Regions from separate parts of the Marinilactibacillus sp. 15R genome, predicted to be linked through region 1. Evidence: predicted binding sites of a transcription regulator. Region 1 holds the regulator's gene; each other region holds the start of a gene.
The links. Region 1 encodes LexA, which represses DNA repair genes until DNA is damaged. Its sites were predicted from a motif close to CNAACANNTGTTNG; they were not measured.

Region 1 (3,292 bases):
TCAAGATTCCTTTATTTCACAAGCACATATGATCCTTCTATCAGCAATTGCGCAAGCTACAAACAAAATTAAATTATCTTCAGGAGCAACAATCATCAGTACTTCAGATCCAGTAAGAGTATTTGAAGATGCTGCTACGATTGATCTATTATCTGATGGCAGAATGGAAGTTGTAGCTGGTAGAGCTTCAAGAGTGGGGCTCTTTGATTTGTTAGGTTATGATCTACAAGGCTATGAAGCATTATTTGAAGAAAAATTTGACTTGTTTCTGAGAATTAATGAAAACGAAACTCTTAATTGGAACGGAGAATTTCGTTCTCCGTTAAAGAATGCTCAAGTTATCCCTAGACCAGACAATAAAGAAAAAGGTTTGCCAATCTGGCGGGCAGTTGGCGGATCTTACACATCTGCACAAAAAGCTGGCCGCATTGGAGTTCCAATGTATCAAGCACACCTTGGAGGACCAGCATCAGAATTTAAAAAGCCAATTGATTTATATAGAGAAACAGCAGCAGAATCAGGATTTAATATAAATACTTTGCCAGTAGCGACAGCTGGTTTCTTTTATGTAAGTAATAATAAAATGGACGCTTTTAAGGAATATTATCCTCATGTAAATGAAGGAATGAAGATTACAAATGGTCAAGGGTTTCCTAAGCAAGCTTTTGCCCATGGTCAAGACTATAGAAGTGTTATCAATGTCGGAGATCCTGAGTCAATTATTGAAAAAATATTATATCAGCATGAATTATTTGGAAATCAGCGCTATATTGCTCAATTAGACTTTGGTGGGGTTCCGATGGAGAGCATCAAGAGAAATATAGATATTATCGGAGAAAAAATTCTTCCCGCTATAAAAAAATATACTAAAAAATAAAGGAGAGTATCTTAGTGAATATAGTCGTAGTATCAGGATCAAATGTTGGAGAAAAAACGAGTATTGCCGCTAATAAGGTGATGAATGTATTAAAAGAAAAATATTCAGAAGAGAATACTATCAGCATTCTCGATTTAAAAAAACTTTCCTTGGAATTCAGTGATGGAAGAAATTATCTGGATTATACTGCAGATACAAAATATGTTACTCAGTCCTTAATGAATGCGGATGTTATTTTTTTTGGTACACCAATTTTCCAGGCTTCAATTCCAGCGTCCCTTAAAAACCTTTTTGATCTTTTACCTCAAAATGCATTTGAATATAAAACTTGCAGTATTATCACAACAGCCGGATCAAATAAACATTATCTAATTCCAGAACAGCAATTAAAACCGATACTGGGATACATGAAAGCTAATATCGTACCTAATTATGTTTATATATTAGATACTGATTATGACAAAGGGACTATAATAAATGATGATATCCATTTTCGGATAGATAAACTAGTTGAGGATACGATTATTTTAGCTAAGGCGTATAAAGATATCTGGTCACAGCAAGAAGATTCTTACGGATTTTAAAATTAAAAAACCATGCAGTACAATAGATGTTCGGATCCCGATGATCTGAAACCATCTACGTACTACATGGCTTTATTTTTAATATATGTGACTTCTATATAAAGAAATAACTTTCCCTAAAATAGAAACATTAGGTAAAATGATTGGATTCATTGTATCATTTTCTGGTTGTAAACGAATATGCCCATTTTCTTTGTAAAATCTTTTACAGGTAGCTTCGTCCTCGTCTGTCATAGCAATTACTACATCTCCATTTTGAGCAGTTTCTTGTTTTTTGACAATGACCTGGTCTCCATCTAATATACCTGCGTTGATCATACTATTTCCACGAATAGTCAGCATGAATAAATTTCCTTTTTCAATTTCAAGATCATTTGGAATAGGAAAATAGTCAATTGCTTCTTCAACTGCAAGAATCGGTTCTCCAGCTGTAACAACGCCTAGAAGGGGAATGTGATTTTCAAATTCATCGATTCCAATTTTAATCAGCCCTTCTTTTGTAAATTCAATTGCTCTTGGTTTAGAAGGATCTCTTAAAATAAAGCCATTTTTTTCCAGTCTCGCTAAGTGACCATGAACTGTCGAAGTGGAAGATAAGTCAGTAGCCGAACCAATCTCACGAACGGTAGGTGGATATCCTCGTTTATTTACTTGTTCGTGTATATAACGCAATATTTCAATTTGCTTTTCACCTTTACGGCCTCTAGTTGTCATAAAGTGACACCTCGTCCTTTCAAAGTTTATATAGATAGAGCCATGTATAAGTAATATATATATCAAGATTATTTCTCAGCTTATAAGGATATAAACTATAAAAAAATTATATCATAAACCGAACATTGAATCAAACGAATGTTCGAAATAGCCCCTTTTAAAATTATGAATTGAGAACATAGAGTATTTATAATATACTTTATGTTTGCAAAAAGTTATGATTCATTTTAAAACAATGTTATACTTTGTTTGTAAAGACTATATACATCAGTCTTTTTGAAATTCTAAAGGAGGATAAACATGTTACCTAAAAAACAATTAGATCGTATAAACGAATTAGTACGCAAAGATCGTGTCGAAGGATTGACTCATGAAGAAAAAACCGAACAAAAAGAGCTTAGAGAAAAGTATATCAAAGCGTTTCGATCTGGTATGAAAAACCATATTGAAGGAATGAAAGTAGTAGACCCAGAAGGAAAAGATGTTACACCACATAAATTAAAAAAAATCCAGCGTGAAAAAGGTATTCACAATAGATCATAAAAAAGTACTGATTTTATATGATTTAAGTGAGTCACAGCTTATGAAAGCGTTGAAAAAAACTGATTTAGATAGTACAATGACTAAGAGCGTTAACATTTTAGCAATAGGAAGGAATGAATATACTTGTTTGATAAAACTGATCAAATGGCAGTAGATACAATTCGAACTCTAAGTATTGATGGAGTTCAAAAGGCAAACTCAGGTCATCCAGGATTACCGATGGGGGCTGCACCAATGGCCTATACCCTCTGGACTCGTCATTTAAACGTTAATCCTAAAAATACAAAATGGTTTGACCGCGACCGTTTTATTTTGTCAGCAGGACATGGGTCTATGTTACTGTACAGCCTCTTGCACTTATCAGGTTATGATGTAAGTATTGAGGATCTGAAAAATTTCCGTCAATTAGAAAGTCGCACACCAGGACACCCTGAAGTTCATGTAACTGATGGTGTAGAAGCTACTACTGGCCCTCTGGGACAAGGTGTTGCAAATGCTGTAGGAATGGCAATGGCTGAAGCACATCTTGCAGCAACTTATAATAAAGAAAACTTTAATGTTGTCGATCATTATA
Region 2 (3,292 bases), 690 kb from region 1:
TGCGCGATGGCTACGAAACCACCGACGAGCCAATAGAGTGTTAAACCAGCAGGGCTTGAGAAGGATATGAACAACAGCATGATCGGATTCATTAGCATCATAGTGTTAGACTGTTTTCTTTGATCTTCAGGCATCCCTAAAAGCATGACTCTTGACTGGATATAGTAGACAGCCCCGGTTGCGAGAGCAAGTAATATACTACGCTCGCCTAATCCTATCCCAAGAAAAGAAGCATTTTGAATACTTTCAGACATCCTGATGGCTTGGAACATCGCTGTAAAGACTGGCATCTGAATGAGTAAAGGTAAGCATCCGAGACCGCCCAGCATATTGACATTGTTTTCTCGATAAAGTGACATTAATTCAGCGTTCAGTTCTTGTTTTTCCTTGGGATCAGTTACTGATTTCAATTCAGCTTGAATCTCATCAGCCGCTGGTTTTATGACGGACATCTTAACTTGTTGTTCCATAGTAGCTCGTTGTTGACGAATACTTAGGGGTAAAATCAATATCCTTACGATAATAGTAATAGCAATAATGGCTAAACCATAACTGCCGAATATACCATGTAACAATTCAATAAACTGCTGAGTAGGTAATACCAGATAGTCATATAAGAATTGAGAGATTGATCCAGCAGGTTTGCCAGAGTCATCAATACGAATACAACCAGCCATGAATAACATTAAAGATAACATTCCGCCGGAAAGTATCCATTTTTTTGTTCTAGTTTTCAATTTAATTCAATCCTTTGATTAGTTAGTGAGGTGCTAAAACGCCAATTCTCACTATACCTTATAAAGCTGAATAATTCAATTAGACTGAGAAAAATTCGATTTTTCTTCAATGTTTTTATCAAATTTGACTACAACCTTGTCAACTTGAGCTGCTGGGCTTGGTCCTTTACTCAAGGCTTCAATAAATTGATCAATTTGTTCAGGGGTTCCTACGGCTTCTGAATAAACTGACCCATCGTTTTCATTTCTGACAATTCCTGTCACTCCAATCTCATCGGCTGTCTGTTTAGTAGTGAAACGAAAACCTACACCTTGTACAGTTCCGTAGATTTTAACAGACACTTTAACTTTATCAAGGTTTTCATCTCTTTCGTTAATGTATTCAACCTCAGCAGCTTCGGCATTTTTTTGCCTTTTTTTTAAAAAACCATCAAAAATTGATCCCATTTTTCTTCCTCCTTAAGCTTTTTTAGATATACTTAGTTTACAGGTAAACGAACTGAAACGTCAAAAGTAATGAAGTGTGCTGTATAATGAATAAGGATAGGCAGAACAAACTTTCGCACCTCTTTGTTTCATGTTATAATAATCAAGAATGAAATCAACTTAAGGAGTTAATTAGAATGGCTCGAGCACGTAAAAGAGGTAGACCTAAAAAGAAAAAAGCAACAGTATCAACAGAATTAATAGGAGTGATCCTGCTTGTAATCAATTTCCTGGCAATCGGTCAATTCGGATTTGTCGGTCGTTTTTTTGCAAATATTTTGCGTTTCTTTGTTGGAGAGACCTACATAATGGCATCTGTTGCAATGGTTATAATTGGAATTTATTTATTGATTAAAGGAAATCGTCCTAGCCTTAAAAATCCTAAATGGATTGGTAGCTTTCTTGTGTTTTGCGCTCTAATAGTCTGGCAGCATGCTCAGTTGTTTTCTCCCATAATGAGTGCTGATGTCAATATTATTAATGCAACTTGGAGGATGTACATCCCGCAGTTTAAAAGTATTGCAATTGGACAGAATATCGGTGGAGGTATGATAGGTGCAGTACTATATGCAATCAGTTATTTTTTATTTTCTTCAGTCGGAACCTATTTGATGATGGCAGTCTTAACTTTTATAGGAATTATGACATTTTTCCAGTTTTCCTATAAAAATTTATTAGAAAAGTTTCGCATCGGTGGACGAAACATAAAGAACTTTATTAAAGCTAAGATTACCTTGTTTAAAGAAAGTCAGAATAAACGAAAAGTAAATAAAGAAAAATCTAAAAGTATTAAGAAAAAAAGTGTAAATAAAGACACTGTCAATACTGAAATGCCTGCTAGTGATGATCTAGAAGAATCTGCTGCTGATGGAAAAACAGATCAAGAAGAAGTAGAGGATACACCAACAGGACAGATGGCATTGAAAATTGAAGGCTTTCAACAGAAAAATGTCGAAAGAAATGAAAATGAAGAACAGGCACAGTCTGATGAGGGAACGGTCGATTTCGAAATCGGAGAAGAAGAAAATGAGCAATATAAAATGCCTCCGATATCACTCTTGAATCAACGTGAAGCAGTCGATCAGTCATATGAATATTCACTTATTCAAGAAAATGTTAAAAAATTAGAAGAAACATTTGAAAGTTTTGGTGTTAAAGCAACCGTTACAAAAGCAAATCTAGGTCCTGCTGTTACAAAATATGAGATACAGCCCGCAACAGGTGTTAAAGTCAGCAAAATTGTTGGTTTGACAGATGATATTGCACTTGCTTTAGCTGCTAAGGACATTAGAATGGAAGCACCAATTCCTGGTAAAGCACTGATTGGGATAGAAGTACCAAATTCAGAAGTAAGCATGGTTTCTTTCAGAGATGTAATTGAAGGTCAAATCAAAAATAAAGATCAATTACTCGAAGTGCCGCTTGGTAGAGATATTGGTGGTAATGTAGCAATGGCAGATCTTGCTAAAATGCCTCACTTACTGGTAGCTGGTGCAACAGGATCCGGTAAATCTGTAGCGATAAACGGAATCATCACGAGTTTGTTGTTAAAGGCTAAGCCAAATGAAGTAAAATTGATGATGATTGATCCGAAAATGGTCGAATTGAATGTCTATAATGGTATTCCCCATTTATTGACACCAGTTGTAACTAATCCGAAAAAAGCAGCTCAGGCTTTGCATAAAGTTGTTCAAGAGATGGAAAGAAGATACGAATTATTTGCTGCTAGTGGAACTAGAAACATGGCAGGATATAATCAGTTCATTAAAAAGAAAAATGAAAAAAAAGAAGAAGCTTTGCTCCCTCTTCCTTATATTGTAGTTATTGTAGATGAATTAGCAGACTTAATGATGGTAGCATCAAATGATGTAGAAGATGCAATTACTCGTCTAGCGCAAATGGCACGTGCAGCAGGGATTCATATGATTTTAGCTACTCAAAGACCAAGTGTCGATGTTATTACTGGGATAATAAAAGCGAATGTCCCTTCCCGGATTGCTTTTGCCGTATCCAGCGGGACTGATTCTAGAACTATACTGGATGGTAATGGAGCAGAGAAACTTCTTGGT
Region 3 (3,292 bases), 180 kb from region 1:
CTCTATGCAGCACAGCTTTCACTTTTCCATCTAATATGAAAAAGCGATATTCCGTTCCAGTTGCAAATTCTTCAACTAGTATGGCTGTATCTTCTTTGAAAGCAATTTCCAGTGCTTCTTTAAAATCTTCTTCTTGAGGAGAGTTCTTAAATATCGAAATACCTAATCCATAGTTTGTTGATTTTGGTTTTACCACGACTGAACGATTCTTAAACTTATAATACGCTGCTGTTGCTTCTTCTAAAGATTGGAACTCTTCACCATCTGGAACATTAAAACCTTTACTCTTTAATATTTTTTTCGTTACCGTCTTATTTTCCATGATCCAGTGAGAAATATAGGTATCTTTGGCGGTCATGTTAGCATTTTTTACATATTCTTCATGACTTTTATACTGCAATTTCAAGAATTGATCATTTTCATCCAATACTTCTACTGTTATTCCTTTTTGAAGAGCATCAAACAGGAGTAACTGTGAAGACATCTCCATTCCTTCAAATCCATTTAGTAAATACGGTTTTTCCTTTGCTTCTTGCTTATACTGAGTACCAAGTTTTCGTCCTACTTTTAAATACTGATCGACTGAATCAATCTGTTGGGTCAATCGGGCTGCTAGTGTTTGAGATGGATCTTCTAAGGCCGCAATAGCCTGGTCAATGACTTCAAAGTATTCAGATTCGACTTTTAATTCACTAGCTATTGCCTGCATCTCTTGTAAAAGTTCCATTCCTTCTTGATAATAAGCTGATTTAGCAAATGGATCTTCTGAAGCTGTCTGTTCGTTTTTTTCTGTACCTTCTTTGATTGCTTCTTTTGCTTTTGAATCTTCTATCCAAATCATTAAAATAGAAAACAGATGAATGAAGCGAGCTTGTTCATTTGTAATTCCAAGCTTACTATAAGGATTTAAATCGAACAGACGAAATTCAACGTATTCAATTCCCGTATGATTTAACTGATCAATTTTTTTAGCGTTTCCTCTCAAACGTGCAGCACCATAAAACTCTCGCTCTTCACTTAATGTACCTTCAGCTACTAATTGTTCAATATCATTGACGTAGTGTGCAACCTCATCATATCTTACAATCACATCAGTTGAATTATGATATCCCATCGAGCTATTTCGCACGCTTCTAACTGGTTTTGTTAATGGTATCTCTTCTTTTGCTTGTTCAAAAAAAGAGTGATGTGCAAATGGCGCAGCACCATATAAATAAGTCAATATCCATTGATATCTCAAAAAATTTCTTGTTAATTTTAAATGCAGTTCATTTTTCACTTCTTTAATTGAGTCATGTTCTCTCTGATGCTCAAATATGCTTTTAACAAATTGTTCTGAAAAAGAAAAATTATAATGTATCCCACTGATCAGCTGCTTTTTCTTTCCATATTTTTCGGCAAGTTTTTCTCTATACTCAACTTCCTTCTGATCACGAACTCTTATGATTGGAATCTGTTCTGTTTCCGGAAGACAAGCTGGCATACTGAATGGCCAGATATATTCATCCGATTCAACGGACCGCTGTACAACATCATTCAATGCATTTAGCCATTTAAATGTTTCTTTTAAAGATTGCTCGGGGGGAGTAACCAATTCTAATTGAGCTTCACTAAAATCTGTTTGAATATACGGATGATAAGAACGATCCCCTAACAATTCTGGATGGTCCGTTAGAGCAAGCTTTTGATTGTCGTCTACACGTATACCTTCTTTTTCAATTCCGAAGGTACCTTCTAAAACTAATTTTTCAAGTTTATTTGTCTTGATTATATCTTTAATATTCATCATTATTCAAACCTCATCTTTGCTTTCTTGGAGCTGATTCAACTTACATATTATCACAAAGTCTCTCATTGAGACAGTATAAGATTACAGATATCTCTATAACGACATGCAAACTTATGTTCAAATAAATAGAGATTCATTTAATACCGTGTTATACTAAAGATAAGATTAACAGAAAGGAGTCCTTGATTTGAGTCAACCCCTTGCATATCGAATGCGGCCAACTTCTATTGATACGCTTGTTGGTCAGGAACATCTTGTTGGTGAAGGAAAAATTATCTGGCGAATGGTTGAAGCTAAAAGATTATCTTCAATGATTCTTTATGGCCCCCCTGGGATCGGGAAAACTAGTATAGCTAGTGCAATCGCCGGGTCAACTAAGTACGCTTTTCGTATGCTTAATGCTGCGACAGATACAAAAAAGGACTTACAAATTGTAGCTGAAGAAGCTAAAATGAGCGGAACAGTTATCTTACTTTTAGATGAAGTTCATCGTTTAGATAAACCAAAGCAAGATTTTCTTTTACCGCATCTTGAAAATGGTCGAATCATCATGATTGGAGCAACTACTGAAAATCCTTATATATCGATTCATCCAGCAATCAGAAGCCGCTCCCAAATATTCGAATTGTATCCTTTAACAGAATCTCAAATACAATCGGCACTACTTCGTGCAATCGATGATACAGAAAAAGGATTAGGACACTTAAAACTAAAAGTTGAAGAGCAAGCTTTGAAACATTTATCCAGAGGTACAAACGGTGACTTGAGAAGTGCTTTAAATGCACTGGAATTAGCAGCTGAATCAACCAAGCCTATTGCAGATAAAATGATTCATATTACACTTCCAGTCATTGAAGAATGTTTACAGCGAAAAGTTCTAACGCATGATAAAGATGGTGATGCGCATTACGATGTAATCTCTGCTTTCCAGAAATCTATTCGAGGTAGTGACGTGCATGGAGCTCTTCATTACCTAGCTCGATTACTTGAAGCAGGCGAGTTACAGATTGTCTGCAGGCGTTTAATGGTGACCGCATATGAAGATATAGGTCTAGCGAATCCTGCCGGGTCAGCTCGAGCTGTAACAGCTGTACAAGCCGCTGAGAAGCTCGGTTTGCCCGAAGCTCGTATTCCGTTAGCAAACGCAGTAATTGAATTATCACTCTCGCAAAAGTCAAACTCAGCCATAATTGCCGTAGATAAAGCTTTAAGTGATGTGCGTAATGGTAAAAGTGGTCAAGTACCTAATCACCTTAAAGATTCTCACTATAAAGGTGCAAAAGATCTTGATCGTGGAGTTTCTTATAAGTATCCTCATAATTTTCCCGGGTCATGGGTCAGTCAACAGTATCTACCAGACACACTAAAATCTGAAACTTATTATTTACCGAATCCTTCTAGTAAATTCGAAGAAGCATTAGCAAAACAGTATGAGAAATTTAATCTTTAAATAAAAAAACGTTTGCTACTAGTAAATATTGTTTAAATAGTCTCATAAAGCTA

Region 2: BKP56_RS12190 (FtsK/SpoIIIE family DNA translocase) is a predicted target of LexA. The motif match lies at 1,287-1,300, and genes of this name have one in related genera.
Region 3: BKP56_RS08040 (replication-associated recombination protein A) is a predicted target of LexA. The motif match lies at 1,896-1,909, and genes of this name have one in related genera.

Annotation. Positions count from the first base shown of each region.
Region 1 is NZ_CP017761.1:1,794,052-1,797,343, forward strand. Features, by position in the region: gene BKP56_RS08840 (LLM class flavin-dependent oxidoreductase) at 1-877, shown strand, start outside; gene BKP56_RS08845 (NADPH-dependent FMN reductase) at 892-1,461, shown strand; gene lexA (transcriptional repressor LexA) at 1,540-2,175, opposite strand; gene BKP56_RS08855 (DUF896 family protein) at 2,476-2,718, shown strand; gene tkt (transketolase) at 2,842-3,292, shown strand, end outside.
Region 2 is NZ_CP017761.1:2,484,015-2,487,306, reverse strand. Features, by position in the region: gene yidC (membrane protein insertase YidC) at 1-737, opposite strand, end outside; gene BKP56_RS12195 (acylphosphatase) at 813-1,184, opposite strand; gene BKP56_RS12190 (FtsK/SpoIIIE family DNA translocase) at 1,361-3,292, shown strand, end outside.
Region 3 is NZ_CP017761.1:1,615,997-1,619,288, reverse strand. Features, by position in the region: gene gshAB (bifunctional glutamate--cysteine ligase GshA/glutathione synthetase GshB) at 1-1,789, opposite strand, end outside; gene BKP56_RS08040 (replication-associated recombination protein A) at 1,977-3,239, shown strand.